4 regions of the Pseudoduganella sp. jia 9 genome follow, and region 2 is predicted to be linked to each of the others. Evidence: predicted binding sites of a transcription regulator. Region 2 holds the regulator's gene; each other region holds the start of a gene.
The links. Region 2 encodes sigma-54, which starts transcription at its own class of promoters, with help from an activator protein. Its sites were predicted from a motif close to TGGCANGNAANCTGCTTT; they were not measured.

Region 1 (7,809 bases), on a different contig from region 2:
CAAAGCGCCGCGCTTCGGCCGCATACGAGTCGAACATGTGGCCGGACAAATAAAAGCCCAGCGCGATCTTTTCCTCGGCCAGCTTCTGGCGGTCGGTCCACGGCGTGGCCTGTACGTATTCCGGCGGGGCGACCAGGTCGCTGTCGTCGCCGCCGAACAGGCTCACCTGGTTGGCCGCCTTCAGCTCCTGCTCGGCGCATTCCATCGCGAAGGCCACCGATGCGAACAGCACCGAACGGTCGACGCCGAAACAGTCGAACGCGCCCGAGCGGATCAGCGCCTCGATGGTGCGGCGGTTGATCTGGCGCTTGTCCACCCGCTTGCAGAAATCGAACAGGCTCTTGAACGGGCCATCGGCCTCGCGCGCGGCGATGATCGCCTCGATCGCGTTCTGGCCGGCGCCCTTCACGCCACCCAGGCCGTAGCGGATGTTGGTGACCTTCTTGCCGGTGACGGACGGCGGCGGGCCGTCCGGACGGAAGCGGTAGGCCGACAGGTTGATGTCCGGCGGCAGGATCGTCAGGCCGCACACCTCGATCGAATCCTCGACGAGGATCTTGACCTTTTCGGTGTCGTCCATCGTCAGCGACATGTTGGCCGCCATGAACGCGGCCGTATGGTGCTGCTTCAGGTACGCGGTGTGATACGACAGCAGTGCGTAGGCGGCGGCGTGCGATTTGTTGAAACCGTAGCCGGCGAACTTCTCCATCAGGTCGAAGATCTCGTCGGCCTTCTCGGTGGTCAGCCCGCGCTCGCCGGCACCCTTGCGGAAGATCTCGCGGTGCTCGGCCATTTCCTCGGCCTTCTTCTTGCCCATGGCGCGGCGCAGCATGTCGGCGCCGCCCAGCGAGTAGCCGCCGATGATCTGCGCCATCTGCATCACCTGCTCCTGGTAGACCATGATGCCGTAGGTCTCGGACAGGATGCCCTCGGTGCGCGGGTCCGGATATTCGAACTTCTCGCCGTGCTTGCGCTTGCAGAAGTCGGGGATCAGGTCCATCGGGCCCGGGCGGTACAGCGCCACCAGCGCGATGATGTCCTCGAAGCGGTCGGGCCGCGCATCCTTCAGCATGCCCTGCATGCCGCGCGACTCCAGCTGGAACACGGCCACCGTCTTGGCCTTGGTCAGCAGGTCGTACGAGGCACGGTCGTCCAGCGGCAGCGTCTCCAGGTTGAAGTCCTGCATCGCCGGATCGAGCTCGCGGATGTAGTTCACCGCGCGGTCGAGGATCGTCAGCGTGGTCAGGCCCAGGAAGTCGAACTTCACCAGGCCCACGGCTTCCACGTCGTCCTTGTCGTACTGCGACACCACGCCCGAATCGCCGGACTGCGTGTACAGCGGGCAGAAATCGGTCAGCTTGCCCGGCGCGATCAGCACGCCGCCGGCGTGCATGCCGATGCCGCGGGTAATGCCTTCGACCTGCTGCGCCAGGTCCAGCAACTGGCGCACCTCTTCTTCGTTCTCGAGGCGTTCCTTCAGCAGCGGTTCTTCCTCGATCGCCTCGGCGATCGACACCGGCTTGCCCGGCTTGAACGGGATCAGCTTCGAGATGCCGTCGCAGAAGTTGTAGCCGAAATCGAGCACGCGGCCGACGTCGCGGATCGCGCCCTTCGCCGCCATCGTACCGAAGGTGGCGATCTGCGACACGGCGTCGCGGCCGTACAGGTCCTTGACGTGCTGGATCACCAGCTCGCGCTTTTCCTGACAGAAGTCGATGTCGAAGTCGGGCATCGAGACCCGTTCCGGATTCAGGAAGCGCTCGAACAGCAGGTTGTACTTCAGCGGATCGAGGTCGGTGATCTTCAGCGCGTATGCCACCAGCGAGCCCGCGCCCGAGCCGCGGCCCGGGCCGATCGGCACGCCGTTGTTCTTGCCCCACTGGATGAACTCGGCCACGATCAGGAAGTAGCCCGGGAACTTCATGTTGATGATCGTCTTGTTCTCGAACTCCAGCCGCTCCTCGTAGCGCTGGCGGTTCTTTTCGCGCACCGCCGGGTCGGGGAACAGCTGCAGCAGGCGCTCTTCCAGCCCCTTTTTTGTTTCGGCGATGAGGAATTCGTCGATCGTCATGCCCGGCGTGGGGAAGTTCGGCAGCTGCGGCTTGCCCAGCGTGAGCGTCACATTGCAGCGCTTGGCGATTTCCACGGAGTTCTGCAATGCGGCCGGCAAATCCTCGAACAGGATCGCCATCTCCTGCTGCGTCAGGAAGCGCATCTGCTCGTTGAAGCGCTTCGGCCGCTTTGCATTGGCGATCATTTCGCCTTCGGCGATACAGATGCGCGCCTCGTGCGCGATGAACTCCTGCTCGGACATGAACTGCACCGGGTGCGTCGCCACCACCGGCAGGCGCAGCCTGGCGGCCAGCGCCACCGACTGGCGCACCTGCGCCTCCTGGTTCGGCTGGCCGGCACGCTGGATCTCGATGTAGAAATGCCCCGGGAAGATGGCCGACCACTTCTGCGCGTTTTTCTCGGCCAGCTCCAGGTTGCCGTTGTCGATCGCGCTGCCGATGTCGCCGAACTGCGCGCCGGACAGCGCGATCAGCCCGTTGGCACCGCTCTCGCCGGGCATCACGTCATACGTCTGGTCCTTCAGCGCCTGCAGCCACTCGGTGCGCAGCTCGGCCCGCCCCTTGTACTGGTTGGTCAGCCAGGCCATCGACAGCAGTTCGCACAGCTGCAGGTAGCCCACCCGGTTTTTCGCCAGCAGCAGCAGGCGGCAGGGTTTTTCGCGGTTGTCGTCGTTGGTGATCCACACATCGCAGCCGATCACCGGCTTGATACCCTTGCCGCGCGCGCTCTTGTAGAACTTGACCATGCCGAACAGGTTCGACAGGTCGGTCACCGCCAGCGCCCCCTGTTTGTCCTTGACGGCCGCCTTGACCAGGTCGTCGATGCGCACCAGGCCATCGACGATCGAATATTCCGAGTGCACCCGCAGGTGGACGAAATCGGGCCCGGGCGGCGCGGCGGGTTCGTCTGGCTGGATAACGGGCTGGTCTGCGGACTGGTCTAGGACTTCGGTGCTCATGGGATCGATTGGGCGGTGGTTCGTGCGGCGAAGGCGCTATTTTACCGCCGTTGAGGTGCGGCCGGCCAACGACGCACTGTCGAGCAGTTGTCGAGAAACTTTACATTTTCTGGCCGAGCATTTGATCGAGCTCAACCATCGTGTTGATTTTCCTCAAAATTATCGATCTGGCACCAAGCTTGCTTTTCTACGCTCGAGCGTACCAGTTACTGAATTCCTCTACAGGAGCAATCGTGGGAACCATTGTCAAAAATATGCTGCTGCACGGTGCCCTGCTCCTGGGCGTGCAGGCCGCTGCCTGGGCAAGTCCGATCCTGCTGGTGCAGAACGGCATACTGATGGGTGCCAAGGGCGTCGAGGTGGGCGGCCAGCAATACGATGTGCTGTTCTCGGACACGCGCCAGGCGGCCGACCAGCTGATGTTCGATTCGTACGACGACAGCTGGGCCGCATCCGACGCCCTGAACCGGCTGGTCTTCCAGGGCGTGTACGACACCTCGCCAGCCCGGACCAACGGGTGCTCGAACCCGCTCTCCTGCTCCGTGGTGACCGCGTTCGACATCGGCTTCATTTCCGTGACGGGAGCCGCATTCACCAACACGGCAACCCAGTACCTGGATGTGATCGCACCGTATATCGGATTCGGCAACAGTGCCAATTCGGCACTCATCACTTATGCGAACTGGTCGCTGCGCCAGGAGGAGCAGCAGCAGGCCGTTCCCGAGCCGACGTCGCTGCTGCTGGCCGGCGCCGGCCTGGCGGCACTGCTCGCCGGGCGCAGGCGCCGCGCCGGCACCGTTGCATAAACGGGCGGGAAGCCGCGTCAACGCCGGGGATTGGCAGCCGATACGCTTATAATGTCGGCTGTTCCGCTATTCCGACCCTGATTCCATATGCAAGCTAGCACTCTCGGCGCCCCCGTCCAGGCCGGCGCCGTATCGTCACATTCGGCGCCCGCCGCCGACGTTTTCGTCAATATCGCCGCCTACAAGTTCATCACGCTCGATAACCTCGAAGAACTGCGGCCGCAATACCAGGAAATCACGCAGCGCCTCGGCCTGAAGGGCACGATCCTGCTGACGCCGGAAGGCATCAACATGTTCCTGTCCGGCACGCGCGCAAACATCGACGCTTACCTGGCCTGGGTGCGTGCCGATGCGCGCCTGGCCGACCTGGAAGTGAAGGAAAGCCTGTCCGCCGAGCAGTCCCACAAACGCATGCTGGTGAAGATCAAGGCCGAGATCATCACGATGCGCATGCCGCTGATCAAGCCGGAAGAAGGCCGCGCGCCGTTCGTCGATGCGCGGACCCTGAAGCGCTGGCTGGACCAGGGCCATGACGACCATGGCAAGCCGGTGGTGATGGTCGACACCCGCAACGATTTCGAAGTGGATGTCGGCACCTTCGACAACACCGTCGACTATCGCATCAGGAAATTCACCGAATTCCCGCAGGTGATCGAGGAGCACAAGGCCGATTTCGAGGGCAAGACCGTGGTCACGTTCTGCACCGGCGGCATCCGCTGCGAGAAGGCGGCGATCCACATGCAGAACATCGGCTACGACAACGTCTACCAGCTCGAAGGCGGCATCCTGAAATATTTCGAGGACGTGGGCGGCGCCCACTACACGGGCGACTGCTTCGTTTTCGACTACCGCACCGCGCTCAATCCGCAGCTGCAGCCCACGGAAACCGTGCAATGCTTCGCCTGCCGCGCCATCGTCACCCCGCGCCAGCAACTGGCGCCGGAATACGTGTACGGCGTCTCCTGCCCGCACTGCCACGGCACCACCGCCGGCTGAGGCAAACAGCAAAACTGGGGACGTACCCCTGTTTCCAGGAAAATTGCCAGGAAACAGGGGTCCGTCCCCTGTTTTTAGTCTTGCTTGTTCTTGGCGCCGTAGCTGCGGCGCAGGCGCAGGAAGGGTTCTTCGATGGCGTTGTAGGACAGCGCGGAAATGGCCCAGGTGGCGGCATACGTGGCGACCAGCGCGATGAGCACGTTCCAGCGATGCTGGCCGGTGAAATCGGGCAGGCCGAAGGTGCGCGACAGCAGGTGCAGCACGCCCATGTGCAGCAGGTAGAACGAGAAGCTGATCTTGCCGCCGTGGTCCAGCGTTCGCTCGATCAAGCGCGGCAGCGGGCGCCGGAACGATACCCAGGCAACGATCACCGCGCTCCAGCCGGCCGCTTCCAGCATCGACCACCAGATCCAGAACGTTTTATGGGTATACGGCTCGAACGCGCCGTAGCGCGTTTGCAGCGCGCTGTTGCAGACCACGATCGCGGCCGACAACGGCAGCAGCCACAGTGCGTGCCGCTGCAGCGCGGCGCCGTGCCGGGCGACCAGCAGCGCTGCCAGCATGCCGATCAGGAACTGGTCGAAGCGCCCCACCAGCGTGCTGAAATACATCAGCGTGCTCTTCTCGTTGACATGGAACGCGGCCAGCTTGAAGAACGCCATCAGCGCCAGCAATTGCCACAGGTAGCGCGCACCCTGCTCCAGCGTGAAGCGCGCCAGGAACGGGAACACGAGATAGAAGGTGAATTCGACCGAGATGCTCCACGCCGCGCCGGTCACCGGCGTATAGGACGTGGGCGCCAGCCCCAGGTTCGTGGCCAGCACGTACAGCAGGTCTTGCGGTGCGAACTTGTCGCGGCCGATCGACGTGGCCAGCACGAAGATCGTCAGGAACAGCGGCAGGATGCGCAGGCAGCGGTTGCGCAGGAATGCGCCATAGTCGATCTGCCGCTGGTACAGCGCGATCTGCATGAACAGGAAGCCGGACAGCGCGAAGAACAGCGCCACGCCGGTGTGCCCCTGCGTGACCAACCCGGCCCACGGCGTGGCGATCTCGCGGCCGCCCAGCCCGCGATACTCGAGATAGAAGTGGAACAGGAAGACCAGCGTGACGGCCAGCCAGCGCAACTGGTCGATCCGCGGGTTATACGGCAGGTTGAGCGATTTCATCGGGGCGGCGCGCGCAAATAGCCGCGATTATAACGACGATTCGCGCGCCCGCACCGCCCCTGCCCTGCTCTTTTCAGTCGAAGTACGCCGCCACCATGCGCAAGTCTTCCGCCGACAGCACGCCGGCCGCGGCGCGCATGCGCAGCGATGCCTGCAGGTAGCCGTAGCGCGCCTGCGCCAGGTCGCGCTGCGCCGTGTACAGCTGGCGCTTGGCGTTCAGCAGGTCGAGGTTGATGCGCACCCCGCCCTTGATGCTTTGCTCGGTGGCCTTGATGAGGAGGTTGGCCGAATCGACCGCCTTCACCAGCGCATCGATGCGCCGCACGCTGCTGGCCATCGTGTTGTAGTCCTTGCGCAGCGCGGTCAGCGTCTTGTCGATCTGGCTTTGCAGGTCTTCCTCGGCCTTGCTCTTGTTGGCCGCGGCCTGCCGCGCCTGCGCGCTGACGGCGCCGCCGTTGTACAGCGGAATATTCAGCTGGAAGCCGATCGCATGGGAATCGATGTTCTGGTTGATCGTGTTGTAGGTGTCCGATTCGCTCTTCTGGTAGGTACCCACGATATCGAGCCGCGGCGTATGGCCGGCGCGCGCCTTGTTGAATTCCTGGCGCGCGATCTCGATCCCGTACTGCAGCGTCTTGATGTCCGGGTTGTTTTCCATCGCCATGCGCTTCCACTCGTCGAAGCCCTGGGTGTCGGTGGGCGCCACGCGGAAGCCCGGCCGCAACGGATCGAGCTCGCCGACCTCGCCGCCGATGATGCCGGCCAGCGTGGTCTTTGCGTTGATCACGTTGTCTTGCCCTTCCAGCACCTGCGCCTCGGCCAGGTCGAGCCGCGACTGGGTTTCGATCGCGTCGGTCCGGGTGCCCTCGCCCTTCGTGAACAGCAGGTCGTTGACCTTGCGCTGTTCCAGGTACATGTCGCGCTCCACCTGCACCAGTGCCAGCTGCTCCTGCTGGAACAGCACTTCGAAGTAGGCGGCGGCCACGCGTACGATCACTTCCTGCTGCTGGCTGTCGAATTGCGCCGCGCTGTACTCGCTCTGCGCCTTGCCCTGCTTGTAGCGGGCCAGCGCGTCGAGGCTGACCAGTGGCTGGCGCACCTGCAGCACTTTCGAGCGGGCGATATAGTGCTGGTCGCGCTCCGGCTGCACACTGCCGGGGAACGTCGTCACCGTATGCGACTTGCTGCCGCTGAGGCTTGCGGAAACGCTCGGCAGCAGGGCGGAGCGGCCGATCACCCTGTATTCCTTGCCGCCTTCGGCCGCGTAGTAAGCCGCGTGGAACGCGGGGTCGTTCTGCAACGCCGCCTGGTAGGCCTGCATCAGGCCCAGCGCCGATGCCGCGCCGCCGTGCAGCAGAAGGGCCGCGCCCAGCAGCATGGGCAGGCGGCGCAGCATGGAGGTCCGGCGGATTTTCTTGCTTGTAGGCTTCGTCACGTCACTCCTCCGACATCGCCGAATGGGCACGGTCCATGACGGGCTTCATCAGGTAGCTCATCATCGTGCGCTCGCCCGTCTTCACGAACAGTTCCACCGGCATGCCCGGCACGATTTCCAGCTTCTGGTGGGCGATCAGCTTCGCGCCTTCCGGCGACACCTTCGCCTTGACCTTGTAGAAGGCGTTGCCGGACCTCTCGTCGACCGTGCGGTCGGCCGCCACGTGGATCAGCGTGCCCGGGATATGCGGCGTCTTGTTGATGTTGAAGGCCGAGAAGATCAGCTCCGTCGGCATGCCGGGGTGCACGCGGTCGACCATGTTGACCGGCAGGTCGCCTTCCACGATCAGCGCTTCGCCCGCCGGCACGATTT
Region 2 (7,809 bases):
ATCCCGCGCTGGCTGCCACCCATCCGCCTTGCATGGCTGGCGATGGCGATATCGGTGCTGTTGATGACGCTGTTCTCGTATTACGTGCTGGATTTGCCGCTCGGTGCCGGCGTGCTGCTTGGCGCGATCCTGGCGCCGACCGATCCGGTGCTGGCGAGCGACGTACAGCTGCGCCATGCCGGCGACAAGGACCCGTTGCGCTTTACGCTGAGCTCCGAGGCCGGCATGAACGATGGCAGCGCCTTCCCGTTCGTGATGCTGGGCCTGGGCCTGCTCGGCCTGCACGACCTGGGCCCGCATGGCCTGCACTGGCTCGGCAAGGAGCTGCTGTGGGGCACTATCGGCGGCATCGCGATCGGCAGTGCCTGCGGGGCTGGCCTGGCACGGATAAGCCACGCCTTGCGCCGCTGCCGGCCGCAGCACGAAGTACTGGACGACTTGATGGGCCTGGGCCTCATCGCGGTCTCGTACGGGCTGACCGTGTCGGTGGAGGCGTGGGGATTCCTCGCCGTATTCGCCGCCGGCGTCGCCCTGCGCCAGACCGAACTGACTCTGGCGGCGCGCTCCGGCAAGGCGATCCTGACCGAGAAAGGCGTCGAGCCGGTGCAGGAGACCATTTCCGCCAACTCGCTGCTGTTCAAGGAGCACCTGGAACGGCTGTCGGAACTGACGCTGGTACTGCTGCTGGGCGGCGCCGCGGTGTACTGGATCGACGACTGGCGCGGCTGGGCCACGGCGCTGTTCCTGTTCGTGGTGGCGCGTCCCGTCAGCGTGTTCATCGCGCTCGGTGGCGGCACCATGCGCTCGCGCGGCATCATCGCGTGGTTCGGCGTGCGCGGCATCGGGTCGCTGTATTACCTGGCGTATGCGATCAACCATGGATTGCCGGAGCCGCTGGCCCGCAGCATGATCGGCATGACGGTCGCCGTGATCATGCTGTCGATCGTCACGCATGGCACCAGTGTCACACCGCTGCTCGACCGTTTCTGGCGGCGCTGAGCGCGATCTTTTCCTGCCGTTTTAAGGTATCATCCCGCGCATGCGCATCGTCCTCATTACCGGTATTTCCGGCTCGGGCAAATCGGTGGCCCTGAACGTTCTCGAAGACACCGGCTATTACTGTGTAGATAACTTGCCGCCAGCCTTGCTGGCCAATCTTGTTGCCACCCTGGCCGAGGAGGGCACCCCGGCGCTGGCCGTGGCGGTCGACGCCCGCAGCGCGGCTTCGCTGGCCAGCCTGCCGGGCGACGTCCGCAAGCTGCGCGAACTGGGGCATGACGTGAAGATCATGTTCCTGACCGCGAATACACATTCCCTGGTCGCGCGCTTCTCGGAAACACGCCGCAGCCATCCGCTGTCGCACGAGCTGCATCCCGGCAAGAACCCGTCGGCGCGCCGCACGCTGATCGAATGCATCGGCGAGGAGCGCGAGCGCCTGTCCGCGATCGAGCAGCTGGGCCACGTGATCGACACGTCGGAAATTTCCGCCAACAAGCTGCGTGCCTGGATCAAGGAACTGGTTGAAAGCGAGAACGCGCCGCTGACGCTGTTCTTCGAGTCGTTCGCGTTCAAGGTAGGCGTGCCGCAGGATGCGGACTTCGTGTTCGACGTGCGCGCGATCCCGAATCCGTATTACGACCTGGCGCTGCGCCCGTTGAACGGCCGCGATGCGCCCGTGATCGCATTTCTCGATGCGCAGCCCAGTGCCGAAGAAATGTTCGGCGATATCCGTGGCTTCATCGAAAAATGGCTGCCAGCGTTCAAGACCGATAACCGCAGCTATTTGACGGTCGCCATCGGCTGCACCGGCGGCCAGCACCGCTCCGTGTACATGGCCGAGCGGCTCGCGCGGCATTTCAATGCGGCGGAACGCGTGGTGCTGCGCCATCGCGAGCAAAACTAAGTCAGCCGATGTAAGGAGTGTGCGCTTGCAGGCGCACATCGCTGCGCTTACCTCCAGTACGGCGCGACATTCCCGGCAATCCGCTTGAACTCCGCCTCGGTCAGGGGCAGTTGCCGGAACGCGGCCCAGCTCTCGCGCGGCCGCAGGTTCTTGCCCGCCGCGGCATCCGAGCCGAACAGGATGCGTTCGGCACCGATCTGGCGGATGCGCTGTGCCAGCTTTTCCCGCTGTTGCGGCGTGATGTCCGGATTGGCCATCGTGGCGGCGTCGAACCAGAGCCGTTTCGTGCGCGGATCGCGGGCGGCCATGGCGTCGGCCAGCACACCCAGCGCTTCGTCCGACGGTGCATCTCCATAGCCGGGGCCGGTGCCTGCCAGGTGTGCGACCTGCACTGTCACGTCCGGCGCGGCGGGCAACAGCTGTTCGAGGAGGATGCGGGCCTGGGCGGCGCCATACGGCCGGTGCTTCGATACGGATGCCCGCATGTGCACCGCGATCGCCATCTTCTTCGCATTGGCCGCGGCGAATACCTGCCGTAGCCGCGCGGCGTGTTCGGGCAACTCCAGCTGCACGTCCGAATTCCCGAAATGCAGTTTCAGGCCATGCTTCAGGCCGGGCAGCGCGGCGCAGCGTTCCAGTTCTTCGAGCGCATATTCCTTCAGCGGATTGACGCTGCAGAAGGCCAGCAGCCGGTCAGGGTATAGCGCGGCCTGCGCGCCGTTGAAGTCGTTCTCGGCGCGCACTTTCATATACTCGTCCTCGATCTTGCGCGCCGGACTGCCCCACACGTAGGCGACGGACAGCAGCACGGCACGGCGGATGCCGGCGGCGTCGAGCAGCGCGATCATGTCCTTCGCCGTAATCACGGAGGGCCCGCCGGCCCCGGTGTCGAGCAGCCGCGCCATCGCCGGACTGAACAGGTGCTGGTGGTGGTCCACCAGGGGTGCGTCGGCCGGCGGCACCGCCGCCTGCATGGTGTTGGCCGGCGCATCGTGGGCCCAGGCGGGAAGTGCCAGCGAAGCGGCGGCGAATGTCAGGAAATCACGGCGGTTCATCAAATATTGCTCCGGGAGACACCGTCCTCCAGGACGGTGAGAATTGACGGCAGGCTCACAGGTGGCGCAGCGGATGGGCCCAGGCAGGCCATGCCGGTTCGAAGAAGCGGTCCACCATCGCGTCGCTCACTTCGTCCAGCGACGGCGGATTCCAGCGCGGCGTATTGTCCTTGTCGATTGCCAGCGCACGCACGCCCTCGATCACCTCGCCGTGCTCGAACGTGCGGCGTACCAGGTTGCGCTCCATCCGCAGGCAGTCGGCGATGCCCATTGTTGCGCCGCGCCGTATCATCTCGGCTGTCACGCGCATCATCAGCGGCGAACGCCGCGCCATCGCGGCCAGCGCGTTCTGCGCGAACGGGTGATCGTCGCGGCGCAGCGAGGCGACGATGTCGGTCACCGAACGGTGCGCGAAATGGTCGTCGATCAGTGCACGGTGCGCCTGCAGTTCCGATGCGCCCGCCTCCCCGCGGAGCGGCCGGGCGAACATGGCGACCGCTTCGCGCAGTCCGGCACCGGCGGTGGACCCCACCAGGTCGGCCAGCAGCGGCAGCTCGGGGGCGGGAACGTAATGATCGGCCAGGCCGCAGTACAGCGCATCGGCAGGACCGATCATCAGCGCCGTGAGCGCCAGGTAAACGCCCAGCTTGCCGGGCGCACGCGCCAGGAAATAGCTGCCACCCACGTCGGGAAACAGCCCGATGTTCACCTCGGGCATCGCCAGCCGGGTGCGGTCGGTTGCCACGCGCACGCCGCATTGCGGTCCGCCCTGCGCGATGCCCATGCCGCCGCCCATCACCACGCCGTCCATCACGGCCACGTAGGGTTTCGGAAAGCAATGCACGAGGTAATTCAGCGCATATTCCTCGGTAAAGAAATCTTCGATCAGGGCACTGCCGCGCTGCGGCGTGGCGCTGCCGGCGGCATGGAAGAAGCGGACGTCGCCGCCCGCGCACAGCGCCCTGTCGGAGCTGCTGCGGATGACAACGGCGGCAACGTCCTCGTCGTCGCGCCAGGCCAGCAACGCGCCCGTGATCGCCCGGATCATCTCGAGCGACAGCGCGTTCAACGCCTTCGGCCGGTCGAGTGTGATGAAGCCGGTGCCGTTACGCACCTTGATATGGACGTGGTCGGTCATGGTGTCTCGCATCGTTGTCGTTATTGGCCTCATTCTAGCCATGGATGCGAACCATGTGGGATAAACGTGGGATGTACGCAAGACCTGTGTGCAGGGCGCGCATGCAGGCGCCACATATAACAAAGGGCGCATCGTGCGCCCTTGTGTTGCAGCAGTCGAGGGACTGCGACCTGCGACCGTCGTTATGCGGTCGACGCGGGATTTTCGGTCTCGCTCAGGTACTTGATGGTTTCATGATTGTGGTTCTGCACTTTATCCTTGTGCTTCATGACCTGGCGGTCCAGCTTGTCGATCAGCGTGTCGATGGCCGCATAAAGATCCTGCGCGACGCTTTCGACGAACACGGTCTTGCCCGACATCCGCAGGTTGATCTCCGCTTTCTGTCTTTTCTCTTTCTCGGTGAGATTATCTACACTCAGGATCACACTGACATCGATCAACTGATCGAAATGGCGTCTGACGCGTTCCAGCTTGTTCTGCACATATTCGCGAATGGCAGGGGTAACGTCGATATGGTGTCCACTGATGGTCAGATTCATACACACACTCCTAAAGAAGATATTACAGGTTCGTGCGTTCTCCACCAAGCAAGTAAGGCGGCGCAGAGGAACCCAAGCACTACCAGGATTTGCTGCCAGGGTTTTGCTTACAGGGATTTGCGGAGGCTGACCGGGGGAATTTTCAATGCTTCGCGATATTTGGCAACAGTGCGTCGCGCAATCACCATGCCTTGTTCACCCAGCATGTCCGCAATCTTACTGTCGGATAAAGGGTTCTTAGGGTCTTCGGCTCCTGTGAATTGCACGATCAGCGCCCGGATCGCAGTCGAGGATGCTTCCCCGCCAGCTTCGGTTGCCACGTGGCTGCCAAAAAAATACTTCAACTCAAACATGCCATGCGGAGTCAGCATATATTTTTGAGTTGTTACCCGAGAGATAGTGCTCTCGTGTAGGCCCAGTGTATCAGCTATTTCACGCAACACAAGGGGTCTCATTGCCACCGCGCCATGCGAGAAAAAGTTCTTCTGGCGCTCGACGATGGCCTGGGCCACGCGCAGGATCGTGTCGAAGCGCTGGCGCATATTCTTGATCAGCCACTTGGCTTCCTGCAGCTGGGCATTCATCTGGGTTTCACCCTTGCCCTGCTTGAGCAGGCTGGCGTACAGCGCGTTGACGCGCAGGCGGGGCATCACATCGTTGTTCAATGTGACGATCCAGCCATTGCGCCCCCGCTTCACCACCACATCCGGTACCACGTAGTCTGACACGTCGGCCGCGAACGCGGCGCCCGGATGCGGGTTGCACTGGCGGATCACCGCCTGCGCCTCGCGCAAGTCTTCGTCGTCGCAATCGAGTGCCTTCTTCAGCTTGTTGAAGTCGCGCTGGGCGAACCATTGCAGGTGGTTTTCAACGATGCACAGGGCCATGCGCCGCGTCACCAGCGGCACATTCGGCATGCGCCGGATCTGCAGGGCCAGGCATTCGGATGCACTGCGCGCGCCGATGCCCGCCGGGTCGAAGCTCTGCAACATCTTCAGCGCGGTACGCAATTCGTCGGTCTCGATTTCCAGTTCTTCCGGCAGCCGCGCGTGGATCTCCTCCAGGCTCTCCTCGAGGTAGCCGTTGTCGTCGAGCGCATCGATGATCAGCTCCACCAGTGCCCGGTCGCGCGATTCGAGCACGGTCACGCGCATCTGCTCCATCAGGTGCTCGCGCAGGCTGCGGTGGCTCGCTTCGAGCTGGGGGCGGGCATCGTCGTCGTCCGGGCCCTTGCCGCTGCCCGCACTGCTCCAGTCGGTATCGCCGGTGCCGGCATCGAGCCCCTCGCCACCGCCATCGAACGGCTCGGGTTCGGGCGTCGCCGGCGCATCCTGCGGTGGCCCGCCTTCCGGTGGCGCTTCGCCGGGGGCCTGCGCGGTGTTGATGGCACCGTCACCCAGCAGGCGCACCGAGCGGTCGAGCGGGTCGTCGAGCCGCTCGAGCAGCGGATTATCGGTCAGCAGCTGTTCCAGTTCCTGGTGCAGCTCCAACGTGGACAATTGCAGCAGCCGGATCGACTGCTGCAATTGCGGCGTCAGCGCGAGGTGCTGGGAAGTGCGCAGTTGCAAAGACTGTTTCATAGCTGATTAATGCCCGGTCACATGCGGAAATGTTCACCCAGATATACCCGGCGTACGGACTCGTCGGCAATGATATCGTCGGGTCGGCCGGAGGCCAGTACGCTGCCCTGATTGATGATATACGCCCGGTCGCAGATGCCCAGCGTTTCGCGCACGTTATGATCCGTGATCAACACGCCGATGCTGCGCTCCTTCAGGAAGCGCACGATGCGCTGGATCTCGATCACGGCGATCGGGTCGACACCGGCAAACGGTTCGTCCAGCAGCACGAAGCGGGGGTTGGTCGCCAGCGCACGGGCGATCTCCACGCGGCGCCGTTCGCCGCCGGACAGCGACAGCGCCGTGTTCTCGCGCAGCTTCTCGATCTGCAGGTCGGCCAGCAGCGCGTTCAGGCGTTCGTCGATCGCCGCCTTGCCCAGCGGCTTGCCGTCGACCTTCTGGATCTCCAGCACGGCGCGGATGTTCTCTTCCACGGTCAGCTTGCGGAACACCGACGCTTCCTGCGGCAGGTACGACAGGCCGAGGGTGGCGCGCTTGTGGATCGGCAGGCTGGAGATGTCGGTGCCGTCGAGGTCGATGGTGCCGGCGTCCGACGCGACCAGGCCCACGATCATGTAGAACGACGTGGTCTTGCCGGCACCGTTCGGCCCCAGCAGGCCGACCACTTCGCCGCACGCCACCTGCAACGACACGTCATGCACCACCTGGCGCTTGCCGTAGCTCTTTTGCAGGCCGCGCACGATCAGCGTGCTGCTGCAGTTTTCCTGCACTTGCGCCATTTAATTCCCCGCTGCCGGCGCGGCCGGCGGTTGCGTTGCGGACGGCGCCGCCGGTGCGGTGCGCTTCGGCTGGATCACCATGGTGCCGCGCCCGGCGCCCGGCTTGTCGGCGCCGCTGCTGGTATTGCGCACGCTGAAGAACTCGCGGCGGCTGTCGTACGAGATGAATTCGCCCTCGACCTCATCGCTCGGCTTGCTGCCTTCCAGGCGGCGGATCTTCGCCTTCGAGTACATCTTCACCAGCTCGGCCTTCTCGTCGTACTCGATGCGGTCGGCTTCGCCTTCCATCCACTGGTCGCCTTCGCCGTCGCGCTTCTGGCGGAACGTGACCTTCTTGCCGCCGCCGGTCAGCGTGGCCAGCTGGTAACCGTCCGGCGTGTAGGTAACCACCGCCTTGTCGGCCTTCATCCGCAGCGTGCCGCGCGTGAGCGTCACGTCGCCGGTGAATGTATAGACCTGCTTGACGTCGTCCGCATCGAGGCGTCCGTAATTGATCTCGGTAGGCTTGTACGAATCGGCCTTCTCGGCGGCGGCATGACCCGCAACGCCCAGCAGCATCAGCGCCGCCAACATGAGTTTCTTCATCTTCGATTCCTATGCGATTGTGATCCGCCTCATTGGCGCGGCCGGGGTGGATACACGATGGTGCCCTGGCCGAGCTGCAGCTGGCGCGTGGCATTGTTGGCCCGCATGCCGATGCCGGTGGCGGTGGCGCCGCCGCTCTGCATGCGCACCGGCAGGTCGGTTTCCATACGGTCTTCGTCGGGGTAGATCGTCAGCTTCTCGGTGGCCAGGTGCATGTCCCGCGCGGCGGG
Region 3 (7,809 bases), on a different contig from region 2:
CGGCGGCCTGATCCAGAAAGGAAGCATCGCGGCCGATGGCAAGGTGTCCTCCGGCCTGTCGCTGACCTTCGACCGCTTCCGCCAGGACCAGGCACTACAGCTGATCAATACCGACAGCGCGAGCCACCAGATGACGGCGGTCGGCATCAACGACGTGCCGAACTACAAGGTCACCTCGATGGAGGATGTGACGCGATTCCGCGAGGATGCGCGCAAGCTGCCCGAAGCCGAGCGGCGCGCCTACTGGCAGAAGCTGACGGACGACGGCCGCCTGAGCGTGAACCGCATCTGGCTCGGCAACACCGGAGAAAAGGGTTCGTCGCTGCAGTTGAAGGATGCCAAAGGCCGCACCCGGATGATGCTGCTGGTCAGCGCCGACGGCAAGGCGCAGATCCAGATGCTGGACGAGCAGGGCAAGGTCGTGAAATCGATCGAGCCCGGTAGCGGGACCTGAGCCGCACGCTTCGCGCGCGGCGGGACGATGGGGCGGGGCGCCGTATAATCGGGGCTCCGCTGCACACAGCCGGGCTGCGATCCACCGCGGTCGACCTGCGCGACGCTGGCTCATCGATGATCTGTCTGCGCGGACGGCGGCTGGGTGTCTCGACACTTGCCGCCGTTTTCATCTCCGGACCCGACCATGAACGTACGCATCGAACCTTCCTGGAAGCAGCACCTGCACGCCGAGTTCGACAAGCCTTACTGGACCGAACTGACCGATTTCGTCCGCGCCGAATACCAGGCCGGCCACTGCTGCCCGCCCGGCAAGGACATCTTCCGTGCCTTCGACCTGACGCCGTTCGACAAGGTCAAGGTGGTGATCCTGGGCCAGGACCCGTACCACACGCCGGGCGCCGCGATGGGTTTCTGCTTCTCCGTCCCGGACGGAAACCGCCCGCAGCCCAGCCTGCAGAACATCTTCAAGGAACTGGAAAGCGACCTCGGTGTACAGCGCACCCGCACCGACCTGTCCGACTGGGCGGAACAGGGCGTGTTCCTGCTGAACGCCGTGCTGACGGTGCGCGCCCGCGCCGCCGGTTCGCATGCCGGCAAGGGCTGGGAAACGTTCACGGACACGGCGATCCGCACGCTGTCGCAGGAGCGCGAGCACCTGGTGTTCATCCTGTGGGGCAGTTATGCGATCGCCAAGAAGGCGCTGATCGATACGACCAGGCACCTCGTCATCACGTCGCCCCATCCGTCGCCGTTGTCGGCGTACAAGGGGTTCTTCGGCAGCAGGCCGTTTTCAAAGGTGAACGAGTATTTGCGGGCGGTGGGGAAGGAGCCGGTCGAGTGGGCGTAAATCGATCTACTTGCGTGGTATTCCCGCTGCAAGCCGCGTCAATGCCAACGTACGTTCGGTGTTGAGCGCATAAACGCACGCCAGCCGGCGCAGTTCGAGCGCCGCCCCTATTGCCCCTCCGCCGAGTGACGCGGCAAAGGCACATTGCGCATCGCGGTACTTCAGGAAAACGCTTGTCGACGTGCGCAGCCAGTCGCGCGAGCTTGCGATGAACCGCTCATCCTCGTCCCACTGGTCTATGGACGTCCCTGCCCTGGCTTCCGCTTGCGCAAGCGCTTTCGTGCTTTCGCGCACCTTGCCTTGCAGGCACTCGCGCAAGGCGGCCTGGGAAAATTCGCCGCATTGCTCAAGCACCTCTGTAGCAGCGTCCCGGTGTTGTGTGCCATGGGCAATCGTGAATGCCATCGCACAGGCAATCGCAAAGCTGGTCCTTATCCACATGTCCCCTCCTGCCACCAGATCCGATACGGCCGATAGATCATCCTTCTCAGCCAGCCGAAGGCGATCGCCATGGCCGATTCTAATGGCTGTTGTGGAAGAATCCGCAAGCGCTGGCGCGCGCGCAGCAGGAAGTCCGCCTGCATGCGCCCGTACCGACAGTGGAAAGCATCGGCGCGCTCGATTACCTGGAGGCCTGCGCGCTCGAAGCGATGCGGCTGAAACCGCCCGCGCCGTTCCTGCCGCTGCAGGCGCTGCGCGACACCACGGTGATGAACGTGCACCTGCCGAAAGGTACGCTGCTGTGGTGCTCGCTGCGGCATGACAGCGTGGACGAATCAGTATTCCCCGATCCGCAAGGCTTCGATCCGGGGCGCTGGCTGGCGGGTGGCGGGGGGAACCGGCAGGTAGCGCTGCCGTTCGGCGCCGGGCCGCGCACATGCCCGGGGCGTTACCTGTCGCTGATGGAAATGAAGGTGGCGATGGCCGTGCTGCTGGGGCGCTTCGATATCGCCGACGTGCGGGCGCGCGATCGGGTCGAGCCGGCGGAAGTGCTGGGCTTCGTGATGGCACCGACGCCGCTGACGATGCGGCTGCGGCAGCCGAAAACCGGTGTCTGACACCGCTATTGGCCGGGTTTGCTAATCCTTGCGCCAGAATCCGGCATGCGACAGTTTCGCTTCCTCTTCGCGCAGCGGCCCGATCACCTCGGTGGGCCGCTGCCCTGCGGCGAATACTTCCCGGCACGGCAGCGACAGGGTCGGGTTTTCCGGATCGCTGCCGGTCAGCGACAGCAGCGTCGCTTCGGACATCGCGTACACCACCCGCCCGACGCCGCTCCAGTAGGTGCCGCCGGCGCACATCGCGCAGGGCTCGGCGTTCGTGTACATCGTGGCGCCGGCCAGTTTTTCGGGCGGATGCTGCGACGACGCGATGCGCAGCGCGTTCATCTCGGCATGCGCGGTGCGGTCGCTGCTCGATGCGTTCATCGCCTGCGCGATCACGTTGCCGTCGGCGTCGGCGATGATGGCGGCGAATGGGTGATGGCCCTCGTCGCGCGAGCGCTGGGCCAGCGCGAGCACGTCCGTCAGGAACTGGTGGTCGCGCGCTGTTGGTTCGGTCATGGATTCTTCTCGAAAAACGCGGGACGGCAAGCGCCGTCCCGCGACATGGGGAATTACTTCGGAATCGTGCCTTCCACGCCCTGCACGTAGAAGTTCATCGACATCAGGTCCTTCCACGGCATCTGCACGCCGGCGGCCACCTTGACGGCGCCCGACTGGTCCTTGATCGGGCCGGTGAACGGCGCCGCCGTGCCGGCCGTGAAGGCGGCCTTCTTCGCTTCGAAGAGCTTGGCCGCGTCGGCCGGCACCGCCGCGTTCAGCGGCGACATCTTCACCATGCCTTCCTTCAGGCCGCCGTGCACATGGCCGGTTTTCCAGGTGCCCGCCAGCACGCCCTTTGCGACCTCGGTGTAGTAGTTGCCCCACTGGTTGGTGCTGGCCGTCAGGTGCGCCTTCGGTGCGAAGCGCTGCATGTCCGAGTCCCAGCCGAAGGCGTATTTTCCCTTTTCCTGGGCCGCCTGCAGCGTGGCCGGGGAGTCGGTGTTCTGCGTCAGCACGTCGGCGCCCTGGGCGATCAGGGTTTCCGCCGCCTGGCGTTCCTTGGCCGGGTCGTACCAGCTGTTGACCCAGATGATCCGGGTCTTGATCTTCGGGTTCACGCTTTGCGCGCCCAGCGTGAAGGCATTGATGTTGCGGATCACTTCCGGTACCGGGAACGAACCCACGAAGCCGAGGGTATTCGACTTCGTCATCTTGCCGGCGATGATGCCCTGCAGGTAGGAGCCTTCGAACAGGCGCGCCTCGTAGGCGCCCATGTTCTTCGTGGTCTTGAAGCCGGTGGCGTGCTGGAACACCACGTTGGGGAACGCCTTCGCCACTTTTTCCGTGGCGTTCATGTAGCCGAACGAGGTGGTGAAAATGAGCTTGTTGCCATCCGCCGCAAGCTTGCGGATCACGCGCTCGGAGTCCGCGCCTTCCGGCACGTTCTCGACGTAGGTGGACTTCACCTTGCCGCCCAGCGCCTTCTCCATTTCCAGGCGGCCTTGCTCATGCGCATAGGTCCAGCCGGCATCGCCAACGGGGCCGATGTAGACGAAACCGACCTTCAGAGGTTCCTGCGCCTGCGCCGGGGCGATGGCGGCCGCGCCCAGCGCGGCGGACAGGGAGGCAAAGGCGAGCAGCTTGCGACGATTCATGATGTTCCTCTTTCAGGTTGGTCAGAAGTGGTATTCGGCACGTACCATCGGGGTTCGTGCGGTGGCGCCCGGAACGGTCTTCGACGGATTGCCGAACTTGTTCTTCCAGTACTGGTAGGCCACGCCGATCTTGAAGGTCTTCGGGTTCGCGCCGAGCAGCGAACTGACGTCGTACATCAGCTTCATGTCGACATTGATCTCCACCGCCGTCGGCCTGCCGTATTCGTTGATGCCCTTGGTGCCGATGTAGTTCGCGTAGCCCTCGAATTCCAGCGGCGCGTTCGGGATCGGAATGCTCCAGGAGCTGAACAGCGCCGCATGGGTGTCGTAGCGGTAGCGGTCGGTCGCGGTCTGCGTGAAGCCGTTGTACGGCGCGTTGGATTCATGCAACGCCACCAGGCTCACGTTCAGGAAGCCCGGCACGTCGAACATCACCGTGGGACCGAGCACCAGCATGCGCTTCTTCGAGTTGTAGCCGGCATCGGACTTGCTGTTGATGTCGAAACCGGCCGTGATGCCCACGCCGCGCACCGGGCCGAAGGACATGTTCTTGCCGGTGACCTTGCCCAGGTCGACGGTATGGCGGTACAGCGCGTAGGCTTCATGGGCGCCGGACTTGGCGCCGACCGACGATGGGTCGTTCTCGTCCGACATCAGGTAATCGACACTGAAGAAATTGCTGCCGTACTTGTAGCCGCTGGCGTGGCTGAAGTTCACCACGTGCTTGACGATGTCCGCGCCGTTGTAGGGCTCCGAGAATTTCGAGCCGTAACGGTAGCTCAGCGACGTGTCGCTCCAGTCGGCGGCCTGGGCGGCGCAGGCGCAGGTGGCGGCGAGGGCGAAGGTAGCAGCAAAACGAATGGTGTTCATGCGGGGTCCTTGTAAGTGTTGTGTAACGGATTGCATCCAATGTGCCGATCGATTGCATGCAACACGACAGTACCTTTAGCAAGTACCGGGCCACCCCGCTGTCTCCTCTACGAAATGTCCGTCGCTGTGTAGGACCGCACCAAGACGGATCGCTCCAACGCTGCCGATGTGCTTTGCCGGTGCATTATGCACACAATTTTGGAGCGTTTTGTATACAATTTTTCAGCACCCGGCCAGTGCTTCGGCCAGGCTCAATTTGCGTTCCGGTGTGCCCAGATGCAGGCGTGCCTCGATCTCTTCGAGATGATGTTCGATCAGTGCCGTGGCGCCCTGCTCGTCGCCGTTCTCGATCAGCGCGAGCAGGTCGTGGTGTTCGTGGTTGCCGCACATCGGCACGCCCGGGTTTTCATAGACGGCGATGATCAGCGACGAGCGCGATACCAGTTCCACCATGAAGCGCTGCAGCACCGAGTTGCCGGCCAGTTCGGCCAGCAGCAGGTGGAATTCGCCGCCCAGGCGGATCCAAGCGGCACGGTCGCCGCTGCGGCGTGCCGCTTCTTCCGCATCCAGCGCGGCGCGGATGCGGCCGATCGACGCCGGCGTGACGTGGCGGATCACCAGCGGCACGATGGCGCGCTCGATGGCGCGGCGCGCGGTAAACACGTCGCGCGCTTCCTGGGGGGAGGGCGATGCCACCACCGCGCCGCGGTTCGGCCGCAGCACCACGATATGGTCGTGCGCCAGCCGCTGCAGCGCCTTGCGCACCGTGGTGCGGCTTACTTCATAGAGCTCGCAGAATTCCGCCTCGCCCAGCCGGGTCCCCGGCGGCAGCTTGTGGCTCATCACGGCATTCACGACGGCGCTGTAGATGCGCAGGTCGACGGCGGCGGCGCCGCGTTTTTTACCGGACGCATTGCCTGCTGCATTACCTGGTGCATTGCCTGCTGGATGACTTGCTGTACTACTTGCTGCATTGCTTGCTGCATTGCCTGCAGCCTTGTTCGCGGGCTTGGCTGCCATCTCGACGGCTCCTTCGATGATTCCTTCATTTGCCGCCGCCGGTTCGGCGGCGCGCGCGCGGCGGCCTGGTGGGCGCTCCGCTGGGGTGTGCTTGCTCATTGACAGTCTCCGCTTTCGGTTCGGGATCGGGCGGGATCGATCCGCACGCGATCGTAATGGCAAAGCAGGAACCGTGCACGGCAGTGGCCGGTATCGCCTGGAACACATGCACGGTATTGGCGCGATAGTGCACATTTGATGGTGCAATTTGTATACAAATTGGAGCGTCGCTTGTCCAGTGACGCGCCAGCTCGTCCGTCGTGCCTGCCAAAGTGATGGCATGCAACTTGCACAGGCTTTGCCGTTACCCATGATGGAGGCGCAGATGAGCGAACCACAGAGCAGCGAACCACGGGCCGCGCCGCCCGGGCGGCATAAGGCCGAACCGCGGCTGCGCTTGCTCGGCATTTCAAGGATCTATCCGTCCGTCGTCGCCAACGACAGCGTGGACCTCACGGTGATGCCGGGCGAGATCCACGCGGTGCTGGGCGAGAATGGTGCCGGCAAGAGCACGCTGATGAAGATGATCTACGGCGTGACGCGGCCCGATGCGGGCGAAATCCTGTGGGAAGGCAAACAGGTGACGATTCCATCGCCGGCCGCGGCGCGCCGCCTCGGCATCGGCATGGTGTTCCAGCATTTCGCGCTGTTCGAAACGCTGACCGTGGCCGAGAACATCGCGCTGGCGCTGGACGAGAAGATCACTCCGGCCAAACTGGCGCCGCGCATCCGCGAGGTCTCGGCCCGCTATGGGCTGCCGCTCGATCCGGAGCGCCGCGTGCACAGCATGTCCGTCGGCGAGCGCCAGCGCGTGGAAATCGTGCGCTGCCTGCTGCAGTCGCCGCGCCTGCTGATCATGGACGAACCGACCTCGGTGCTGACGCCGGACGCGGTGCAGAAACTGTTCGTGTCGCTGCGCCAGCTGGCGGCCGAAGGCGTCAGCATCCTCTATATCAGCCACAAGCTCGACGAGATCCAGGCGCTGTGCGACAAGGCCACCGTGCTGCGCGCCGGCCGCGTTTCCGGCACCGCCACGCCGCGCACGCAGACGGCGCACGAACTGGCCGAACTGATGATCGGCGGCGACCTGCCCACCTGCACGCTGGTGCCGCGCGAGCCGGGCGAAGTACGGCTGGCGCTGGACCGGCTGTCGCTGCCCAGCCCCGATCCGTTCGGCACCGACCTGCGCGACATCACGCTGGAACTTCATGCCGGCGAGATCGTCGGTCTGGCTGGCGTGTCCGGCAACGGCCAGCAGGAATTGATGAAGGCCATATCCGGCGAGGTACCGCTGCGCCAGGCAAAGGGTATCCGCCTGTTCGGCATCGACGCGGGACGGCTGAACGCGGCCGCGCGCCGCCGGCTCGGGCTGGGTTTCGTGCCGGAGGAGCGGCTGGGGCGGGGCGCGGTGCCCGGCATGTCGCTGGCCGACAACGCACTGCTGACGGGCTACCTGGCCGATGGCGCCGGCATGCTGCGCAACGGTCTGTTGGGTGGCCTGGTCCGCCGTGGTGCGATCCGTGCCTTCGCCGACAGCGTCATCGCCCGCTTCAAGGTGAAATGCGGCGGTGCCGGCGCGGCGGCTTCCAGCCTGTCCGGCGGCAACCTGCAGAAATTCATCGTCGGCCGTGAGATCGCGCTGGCGCCGAAGGTGATGGTGCTGGCGCAGCCCACGTGGGGCGTCGACATCGGCGCGGCGATGCTGATCCGCCAGGCGATCATCGATTTGCGCGACCAGGGCGTGGCCGTGCTGGTGATCTCCGAGGAACTCGACGAACTGTTCATGATGTGCGACCGCATTGCCGTGCTGGCCAAGGGCCGGCTGTCGCGCGCGGTTCCCGTCGCGCAAGCCACCGTCAACCAGGTCGGGGTATGGATG
Region 4 (7,809 bases), on a different contig from region 2:
GTAGTGCATTGGCTTGATCGACCCGTACCCGGTCAACGACTTCGCGGCCAAAACGGGCCACGACATGAAATAGGTCGTAGACCACCTCGGCATTGGGGCATTGCTGGCGCACTTCGAGATCCATAGCCGTGTTCATGTCCATCGCCACGGCTTCAATCCGCTGGCAGCCTTCCGGTCCCAGCATCTCGAAAAATGGCCGGATCGCTTCCCGGCTATTGCCTTCTCCAACCCACAATACGCGCATCCGTTCAGCATCGAGCGCGACAGTGGCATAGCGGTGTCCCTTGTGCAGGGCGAATTCGTCCATCACCAGGCGCCGTACACCCTCTGCTGAGAAGTCAGCATGCAAGTGCTTCAAGCGCCGATGATCGATCTCTTTGACGGTATGCCAGTGTAGGCCGGTCAGCCGGGCCACATGTGCTATCGGAAGCAGTTGCGCCAGCGCCTCGACCCACAGGCGCACACGATGCGTAATGCGTGAACGCCGGTCAAGCCAGACAATGTGCTCGGCAACCCGTGCATTACAGTGATGGCAGTCCAGTCGCCGCACTGGCACATCAAGCCAGACGCGTTTGTCCAGAATATCGCGGTCGCGCACCTTGCGTCTTCGGCGCTCATGCACCAAGGCGCAAGGCTGGCGGCACGACCCACACAAAGCATCACTTGTCGGACAGGGTTCGAGAACGATCAGCAGGGAACCGTCTTTCTGTTCTTGGACGGAGTCGAGAATATGGCCTTCCCAAAACGGGAGAGACGACATAGCATTGAGCATGGCGGTGGTTTGAAAGATTGACTTGTTTGGCGACTATCAATCTACCAACTTCAGACCCCCGCCACCACTTCCTGCTCAGATCGTCAATCCCGTCTTCCCCCATTCCCCGCGAAGAACCAAAAAAAGGCGCTGTTCGCTTTAAATCGGTGAACGTCCGACCAGAACCACTGTCTGACCTCCTGTTGAGATACTTCATGTATATCAGGAGGCGCAATGGGCGCGGCCGATGTCAGCGTGGTGTTGAAGGTGCTGGAGCAAGTCCAGCTTTCCGATGCGGAAATCGCTCTTTTGCAGGGCGTTCTCGCCGATCTTGTATTACCCGGCCACTGCCTGCGGCTGATCGAGGAGGCTGCGGGCAACCGATCGTGCCCCGACTGCGGCGGCAAGCGGTGCCACCGCTGCGGCCAGGCCAACGGCTTGCAGCGCTATCGCTGCGTCGCCTGTCGGCGCAGCTTCAACGCCCTGACCGGCACGCCACTGGCTCGCCTGCGATTGCGCGACAAGTGGCTGGCCTATCTGCAATGCCTGATTGAATCGGCCACGGTCCGCGAGGCTGCCGCGCGCGTCGCAGTGGCAAAATCCACCAGCTTCCGCTGGCGCCACCGCTTCATTGCCGCCGTGCGGCAGGAGCCGCGTCCGCAATTGTCCGGCATCGTCGAAGCGGACGAAACTTACCACCTCGAATCGCAAAAGGGCTCGCGGAACCTGGACCGCCCGCCCCGCAAACGCGGCGGCAAGGCGCGCTTGCGGGGCATCAGTGCGGAACTGGACTGCATCCTCGTCGCTCGCGACCGCAACCGGCAAACCTGCGACTTCGTCACCGGCCGCGGCCCGGTGACCGCCGAGCAGTTGGCGAAACACTTGCTGCCAGTGCTGGCGATGGACGTGATGCTCGTGAGCGACGCGGCCAGTGCCTATAAAGCGTTTGCGCGGCAGGCCGGCATCACACATGAGGCGGTCAACGTCCGGGCCGGCATCCGGGCGCGCGGCGCCATCCACATCCAGGGGGTGAATGGCTGGCATAGCCGCTTCAAGACCTGGCTGCGCCGGTTCAATGGCGTGGCCAGCCGCTACCTGGCCAATTACACGGGCTGGCAGCGCGTGCTCGACGCCGCCCGCCTGACGGCGCCCGCGCATTGGCTTCAGTCTGCCGTGGCCGCTAACCACTAGTGCTGCCCGACGGCATGCGACAGCGACCGGCATGGAAAGTTCCGTACCGCTGGGAAAAACCGACTTCACGCGAACAGCGCCAAAAAAAAATCCGCGGCAGGGGGCCGCGGGCGAATTGGAGGAAGGTCGTTCAGGCGCGTGCCGGGCGGCGGCGGCCGATCATCATGGCGAACAGGCCGGTACCGACGATCGCCAGCGAGGCCGGCTCAGGTATTTCCTGCTGCAGCGCACTGACCAGCGTGTTGTGCTGCACCGTGATCTGGTAGTCGTGGTTGGCGAGCAGCGGATCCGACATGCTCTTCAGGTGAATCGTGCCGGTGGCGGGCTGGTACAGCGACGTGCCAGTGTTGCCATGCGTGCGGCTGACGATCGCCATGCCGTTGATCTCGGCGGGCGCATAGTGGAAAACGGACAGGCCGGTGTCGATGTCGATGATGTTGACGCTCCAGGAAATGCGCGCGTTCGCGGTGGTGATGGGGCGGCCTTCCGGCGATGCGTACGCCATCGCAAACGGCGTGGCGTCGAACGAGAACGTCATCGAACCTTCCTTGTCGAGCCGGAACGCCATCGTGTTCGAACTGCCGACCGAGGAGTTGCTGTTGGCGAACTGCATATTGTAGGAAGTGGCCGCGTCGGCCCGCGTCTGCGAGCGCGCGCCGGCCGCCGCGCCGTTCACCGAGATGGCGGAGCCCATGAAGTACTGGTCCGCGTAACCGAAATTCCCGCTCATCGGCAGCAGCGAGTGGTACGGCGTGAAGTTGTTTTCGCCGAAGGCGGGGCAGGGCGCTCCCACGCACTGGTGCGCCACGTTGGGCGTGGGGCCGATCGCCGATTTGCTCTTGATGACGTCGTTCAGCGAAGCGGTGGCGTGCGCATCGTTCACACCGATGAGCTTGGAGAAGTCCGTGTTCTTGTACACGGTGCCGTTGGAGTGCGAGATCTTGAAGTTGTTGATGTCGAGGATGGCCGAGGCGAACGTGCCGGCGCTGGCGAACGGCGTGCAGAACGTGGCGGCCGCGGCTACCGCGAGCAAGCGAAATGGCGATGGCAATGGAAATGGAAACGGTAACGCTGTGCTGGATCGACTCATTTTTATGCCCCTGGAGGTTGGCTGGTTGGCGTGGACCGGTGCGGACCGGCTGCTGTCTCCAGAGCAGAAAATGTACCAGGGAAATTTATGTTGCAATTTCAATGGGTTGACGGTGCTGAGGCCGCTTTCGCCGCGCAAGTGCAAGAAATGCCGACGGTCGCGTAAGGTGGCACACTTGGCAGCAAGGGGCCAGCATGCAATCGACTCTGGTAATTATCAAAACGGTCTGGCATAATCATGCCTCTTCTGCGGGAGTAGCTCAGTTGGTAGAGCGCAACCTTGCCAAGGTTGAGGTCGAGAGTTCGAGACTCTTCTCCCGCTCCAGGATTCAAGACGGCAGCCTTCGGGCTGCCGTTTTACGTTCCGGCGTCGATGTCGGAGCGGATCACGGCTCCGCTTTTCACGGCTCTCGTTCGCAGCCGGCCACCTCCCTGCGCCGCGGTTTCAAAAGTGTTGTTTCTCGGCACTATTGGGCATTGCCTTAATGTTCAGGAACGGCCGTGCGCACGGTTTTCTCGCCTATACTGCGTTCCATCGGGCCGCCTGGCGGCCAGCCATTGATGACCCGGGGATCACAGATGAAAAGCGTACAGCAGGATATTGACGAACGCACCAATCTCACCAACACGAACAAGTTCGAACTGCTGCTGTTCCGCCTCGGCGGCGACGAGAACGGCGACCGTTCCGAGCTGTACGGCATCAACGTGTTCAAGATCCGCGAGATCGTGGCGATGCCGCCGGTAACCGCGGTGGCCGGCGCGCAGCCGCACATGCTGGGCGTGGTCAACCTGCGCGGCCAGATCATCCCCGTGATGGACTTGCCGGCGATCGTCGGCGTCAAGCCGAAAACCGGCCTGAACATCATGCTGGTGACGGAATTCGCCCGCACCACGCAAGCCTTCGCCGTGGAGTCCGTGGACGAGATCGTGCGCCTGGACTGGAGCCAGGTGTTGACCGCCGAAGGCAGCAACGCGACCGGCATGGTGACGTCGATCGCCCGCCTGGATGGCGACACCAGCGGCACGCGCCTGGCGCAGGTGCTGGACGTGGAAACGATCCTGCGCCGCATGGTGCCGGTCGAGGGCAAGGAAGTGGACCCGGAATCGATTCCCACCATCGCGCTGAAGCAGGGCGCCTTCATCCTGGCGGCCGACGATTCCGTGGTGGCGCGCAACCTGATCGAGCAGGGCCTGCAGGCAATGCACGCGCCGTTCGTGATGACCAAGTCCGGCAAGGAAGCCTGGGACAAGCTCAACAGCATCGCGGTCGGCTGCAAGGCCGAAGGCATCGAAGTCAGCGAGCGCGTGGCGCTGGTGCTGACCGACCTGGAAATGCCGGAAATGGATGGCTTCACGCTGACCCGCAAGATCAAGCAGGACCCGCGCTTCTCGAAAATCCCGGTGGTGATCCATTCTTCGCTGTCCGGCAAGACCAACGAGGATCACGTCAAGGGCGTGGGCGCCGATGCCTACGTGGCCAAGTTCGTGGCCGAGGACCTGGCAACTACCATCAAGAGCGTGCTGCACAAGAACCAGCCTTAAGCCTTCGCCATAAAACAAACTGGGGACGTACCCCTGTTTCTCGGAAAAATTGCCGAGAAACAGGGGTACGTCCCCAGTTTTTTGGGTGCTATGATTGCCTTTCCATTAACTGGTAACCAAAGTGGGAGGCAAGCGTGGCAGCAAAAACCATCCTGTTCCTGACCGGCGATTTCGCCGAGGACTACGAAACCATGGTGCCGTTCCAGGCGCTGCAGGCCGTCGGGCATACCGTGCACGCGGTCTGCCCCGGCAAGAAGGCCGGCGACAAGATCAAGACGGCGATCCACGATTTCGAGGGCGACCAGACCTATACCGAAAAGCCGGGCCACCAGTTCGCGCTGAATGCCGCGTTCGACGACGTCGACGTGGCGAACTACGATGCGCTGGCCATCGCCGGCGGCCGCGCGCCGGAATACCTGCGGCTGGACCCGCGCGTGATCGACATCGTCAAGGAGTTCGCCGACGCCGGCAAGCCGATCGCCGCCGTATGCCACGGTGCGCAACTGCTGGCCGCCGCGGACGTGATCCGCGGGCGCAGGATCAGCTGCTATCCGGCCTGCGCGCCGGAGGTGAAACTGGCCGGCGCCGAATTCGCCGACATCGCCGTCGATGCCGCCGTCACCGACGGCCAGTTCGTCACCGCGCCGGCCTGGCCCGCGCACCCGCAATGGATCGCCCAGTTCCTGCGCAAGCTGGGTACCGAAATCAGGCTTTGACCCCCTGCCGCCGTACCGGAATCCGCGCCGGCCGCCGCATCAGGCGGCCAGTTGCGGCGCGTGCCAGCGCAGGTGGTCTTCGATGAACGTGGCGATGAAGTAATAGCCGTGGTCGTAGCCCGCGTGCCGGCGCAGCGTCAGCGGCTGGCTCGCCTTCGCGCAGGCCGTCTCGAACAGTTCGGGTTTCAGTTGCTCGTGCAGGAACTTGTCGGCCAGGCCCTGGTCGATGAGGATCCCGTGCGGGAACGGCGTGCAGCGGTGCGCCATCAGCACCGTGGCATCGTGCTCCGCCCAGGCGAATTCGTCCGCACCCAGGTAGCCCGTGAATGCCTTGCGCCCCCATGGGCACTGGCTCGGGGCGGCGATCGGTGCGAAGGCCGATACCGACTTGAACAGGTCCGGCCGGCGCAGCGCCAGCGTCAATGCGCCATGGCCGCCCATCGAATGCCCGAAGATGCCGATCCGGTCGGCGTCGACCGGCAGTTCGCGTGCCACCAGGTCGTGCAGTTCGTGCAGATAGCTCTCCATCCGGTAATGCCGCGCCCACGGTTCCTGCGTTGCGTCGAGATAGAAGCCGGCGCCCGCGCCGAAATCCCAGGCATCGGTTTCGCCGGGTACATTGGCGCCGCGCGGGCTGGTGTCCGGCGCCACCAGCACCAGGCCCAGTTCCGCCGCCACGCGCTGGGCGCCGGCCTTGATGGCGAAGGTCTCCTCGGTGCAGGTCAGCCCGGCCAGGTAGAACAGCGCCGGCAGCCTGGCCCCTTCGGCATGGGGCGGAATGAAGACGGAGAAGCGCATCGGCAGGCCGGTCGCCTGCGCCTCGTGCGTGTAGAAGCGCTGCACGCCGCCGTGGCATGCGTGCTCGCTGACCAGATCCAGCATGATTATCCTCTTGGCATATCGATAAGTGTCCGCATTGTACTGCACGTCCGAGGTGTGCGACGTGGCGCGTGATCTTGCTATATAGTCATCGAACGGATGAGTTTTCCTTGCATCACCGGTCATAATCAACTACATTCGCGCAAATGTAGTTCCCGCCGATCCTGCCCGGCCCAAGTATTCAACAACAGGAGGAACCTTATGCCAGATTTCCTGGTAATGTCGGCCGATCTCGCCTGGCCGCTCGCTGTCCTGCTCGCCTGGCTTGCCGGCGAATTCATACATCGCTGGACCCGCCTTCCCCGTATCAGTGTATACGGTCTCGTCGGCTTCCTGTGTGCCCAGGCATTCCCCGACCTGTTCGCCACGGAAGCGGGCAATCCCGTCATCGTCATGGCCAACGTCGCGTTCGGCCTGATCCTGTTCGAACTGGGGTATCGCGTCAACCTGAACTGGCTGCGCGTCAATCCGTGGGTAGCGATCTGCGGCCTGGCCGAAACCTTTGCCACGTTCGGCGTGGTGTACCTGATCGCCAGCCTGTGGGGCATGGACACCATGCCGTCGCTGCTGCTGGCGTCACTGGCGATGTCGACATCGCCGGCCGGCGTCCTGCGTGTCATCAACGAGCAGCGCAGCTCCGGGCAGGTCACCGAACGGGTGCTGCACCTGGTGGCGCTGAACTGCGTGCTGGCCGTGCTGACGTTCAAGGTCATCGTCGGCTTCTGGGTATTCAACACGTCCGGCAGCCTGACGCAGGCGATCTCGCTGAGCGCCATCGAACTGGTCATGTCGGCCCTGCTGGGCGCGGTGTGCGGCATGCTGGTACCGGCCGTGCTGCGCCACCTGGGCAACCTGGCGCGCGAGGGCACGCTGGCATTCGCGCTGGTGGTGGTGATCCTCGTCGCGATCACGCATGCCTACGACCTGTCGCCGGTGCTGGCCACGCTGGCCTTCGGCCTGACCGCGCGCCACCGCCGCGTGGCGTTTACCCGCACGCAGCGCAACTTCGGCGCCATCGGCGAGCTGCTGACGATCCTGCTGTTCGTGTTCGCCGTGTCCACGCTGGACTGGAACAACGTCGTCAACGGCGGCATGCTGGCCTTCGTGCTGCTGATTGCCCGCTTCGCCGTGAAGACGGCCGGCGTGGCCGCGTTCTCGCAGCTGTCCGGCATCCCGTGGCGCAAGGGCGTGGCCACCGGCCTGGCGCTGGCGCCGATGTCCGTGTTCGTCGTGCTGCTGCTGGAGCAGACCAAGAACTCCGGCGTCGTGTTCATCGACGAACTGGCGGCCGTGGCCGCGATGACCGTGTTCATGGAAGTGCTCGGTCCCATCATCACCCAGCGCGCCCTGATCTGGGCCCGCGAAACGCCGAAGGAGGGCTAAGCCATGGCACTGGAACCGTTCAAGGAATCGACGCCGCTGACGATGGGCGTGGAACTCGAGCTGCAGCTCGTCAGTTTTTCCGACTACGACCTGACCGCGTCGAGCCCGGACCTGCTGCACCTGCTGGCGCAGAAGCCGTTTCCCGGCCACGTGACGCCGGAGATCACGGAAAGCATGATCGAAATTAACAGCGACGTGCACACCCGCCACAACGAGCTGCTGGCCCAGTTGCACGAGGTGCGCGACACGCTGGTCGAT

Region 1: ACY34H_RS17300 (PEP-CTERM sorting domain-containing protein) is a predicted target of sigma-54. The motif match lies at 3,200-3,217, and genes of this name have one in related genera.
Region 3: ACY34H_RS21370 (outer envelope protein) is a predicted target of sigma-54. The motif match lies at 4,947-4,964, and genes of this name have one in related genera.
Region 4: ACY34H_RS19130 (EDSAP-1 family PEP-CTERM protein) is a predicted target of sigma-54. The motif match lies at 3,093-3,110, and genes of this name have one in related genera.

The regions. Positions count from the first base shown of each region.
Region 1 covers NZ_JBUPWE010000012.1:132,335-140,143, reverse strand. The annotation lists gene dnaE (DNA polymerase III subunit alpha) at 1-3,031, opposite strand, end outside; gene ACY34H_RS17300 (PEP-CTERM sorting domain-containing protein) at 3,265-3,837, shown strand; gene ACY34H_RS17295 (sulfurtransferase) at 3,925-4,833, shown strand; gene ACY34H_RS17290 (acyltransferase family protein) at 4,908-6,002, opposite strand; gene ACY34H_RS17285 (TolC family outer membrane protein) at 6,076-7,437, opposite strand; gene ACY34H_RS17280 (HlyD family type I secretion periplasmic adaptor subunit) at 7,439-7,809, opposite strand, start outside.
Region 2 covers NZ_JBUPWE010000004.1:285,975-293,783, forward strand. The annotation lists gene ACY34H_RS06180 (cation:proton antiporter) at 1-999, shown strand, start outside; gene rapZ (RNase adapter RapZ) at 1,040-1,903, shown strand; gene ACY34H_RS06190 (amidohydrolase family protein) at 1,951-2,958, opposite strand; gene ACY34H_RS06195 (enoyl-CoA hydratase/isomerase family protein) at 3,014-4,096, opposite strand; gene hpf (ribosome hibernation-promoting factor, HPF/YfiA family) at 4,279-4,635, opposite strand; gene ACY34H_RS06205 (RNA polymerase factor sigma-54) at 4,743-6,215, opposite strand; gene lptB (LPS export ABC transporter ATP-binding protein) at 6,233-6,994, opposite strand; gene lptA (lipopolysaccharide transport periplasmic protein LptA) at 6,995-7,579, opposite strand; gene lptC (LPS export ABC transporter periplasmic protein LptC) at 7,609-7,809, opposite strand, start outside.
Region 3 covers NZ_JBUPWE010000015.1:221,344-229,152, reverse strand. The annotation lists gene ACY34H_RS21400 (hypothetical protein) at 1-454, shown strand, start outside; gene ACY34H_RS21395 (uracil-DNA glycosylase) at 641-1,303, shown strand; gene ACY34H_RS21390 (lysozyme inhibitor LprI family protein) at 1,310-1,744, opposite strand; gene ACY34H_RS21385 (cytochrome P450) at 1,834-2,361, shown strand; gene ACY34H_RS21380 (nucleoside deaminase) at 2,383-2,865, opposite strand; gene ACY34H_RS21375 (BMP family ABC transporter substrate-binding protein) at 2,919-4,001, opposite strand; gene ACY34H_RS21370 (outer envelope protein) at 4,023-4,871, opposite strand; gene ACY34H_RS21365 (GntR family transcriptional regulator) at 5,094-5,990, opposite strand; gene ACY34H_RS21360 (ABC transporter ATP-binding protein) at 6,256-7,809, shown strand, end outside.
Region 4 covers NZ_JBUPWE010000013.1:277,607-285,415, reverse strand. The annotation lists gene ACY34H_RS19140 (ISL3 family transposase) at 1-772, opposite strand, end outside; gene ACY34H_RS19135 (IS1595 family transposase) at 1,013-1,942, shown strand; gene ACY34H_RS19130 (EDSAP-1 family PEP-CTERM protein) at 2,073-2,975, opposite strand; tRNA gene ACY34H_RS19125 (tRNA-Gly) at 3,281-3,356, shown strand; gene ACY34H_RS19120 (chemotaxis protein) at 3,611-4,573, shown strand; gene ACY34H_RS19115 (DJ-1/PfpI family protein) at 4,708-5,289, shown strand; gene fghA (S-formylglutathione hydrolase) at 5,329-6,171, opposite strand; gene ACY34H_RS19105 (cation:proton antiporter) at 6,370-7,551, shown strand; gene ACY34H_RS19100 (YbdK family carboxylate-amine ligase) at 7,555-7,809, shown strand, end outside.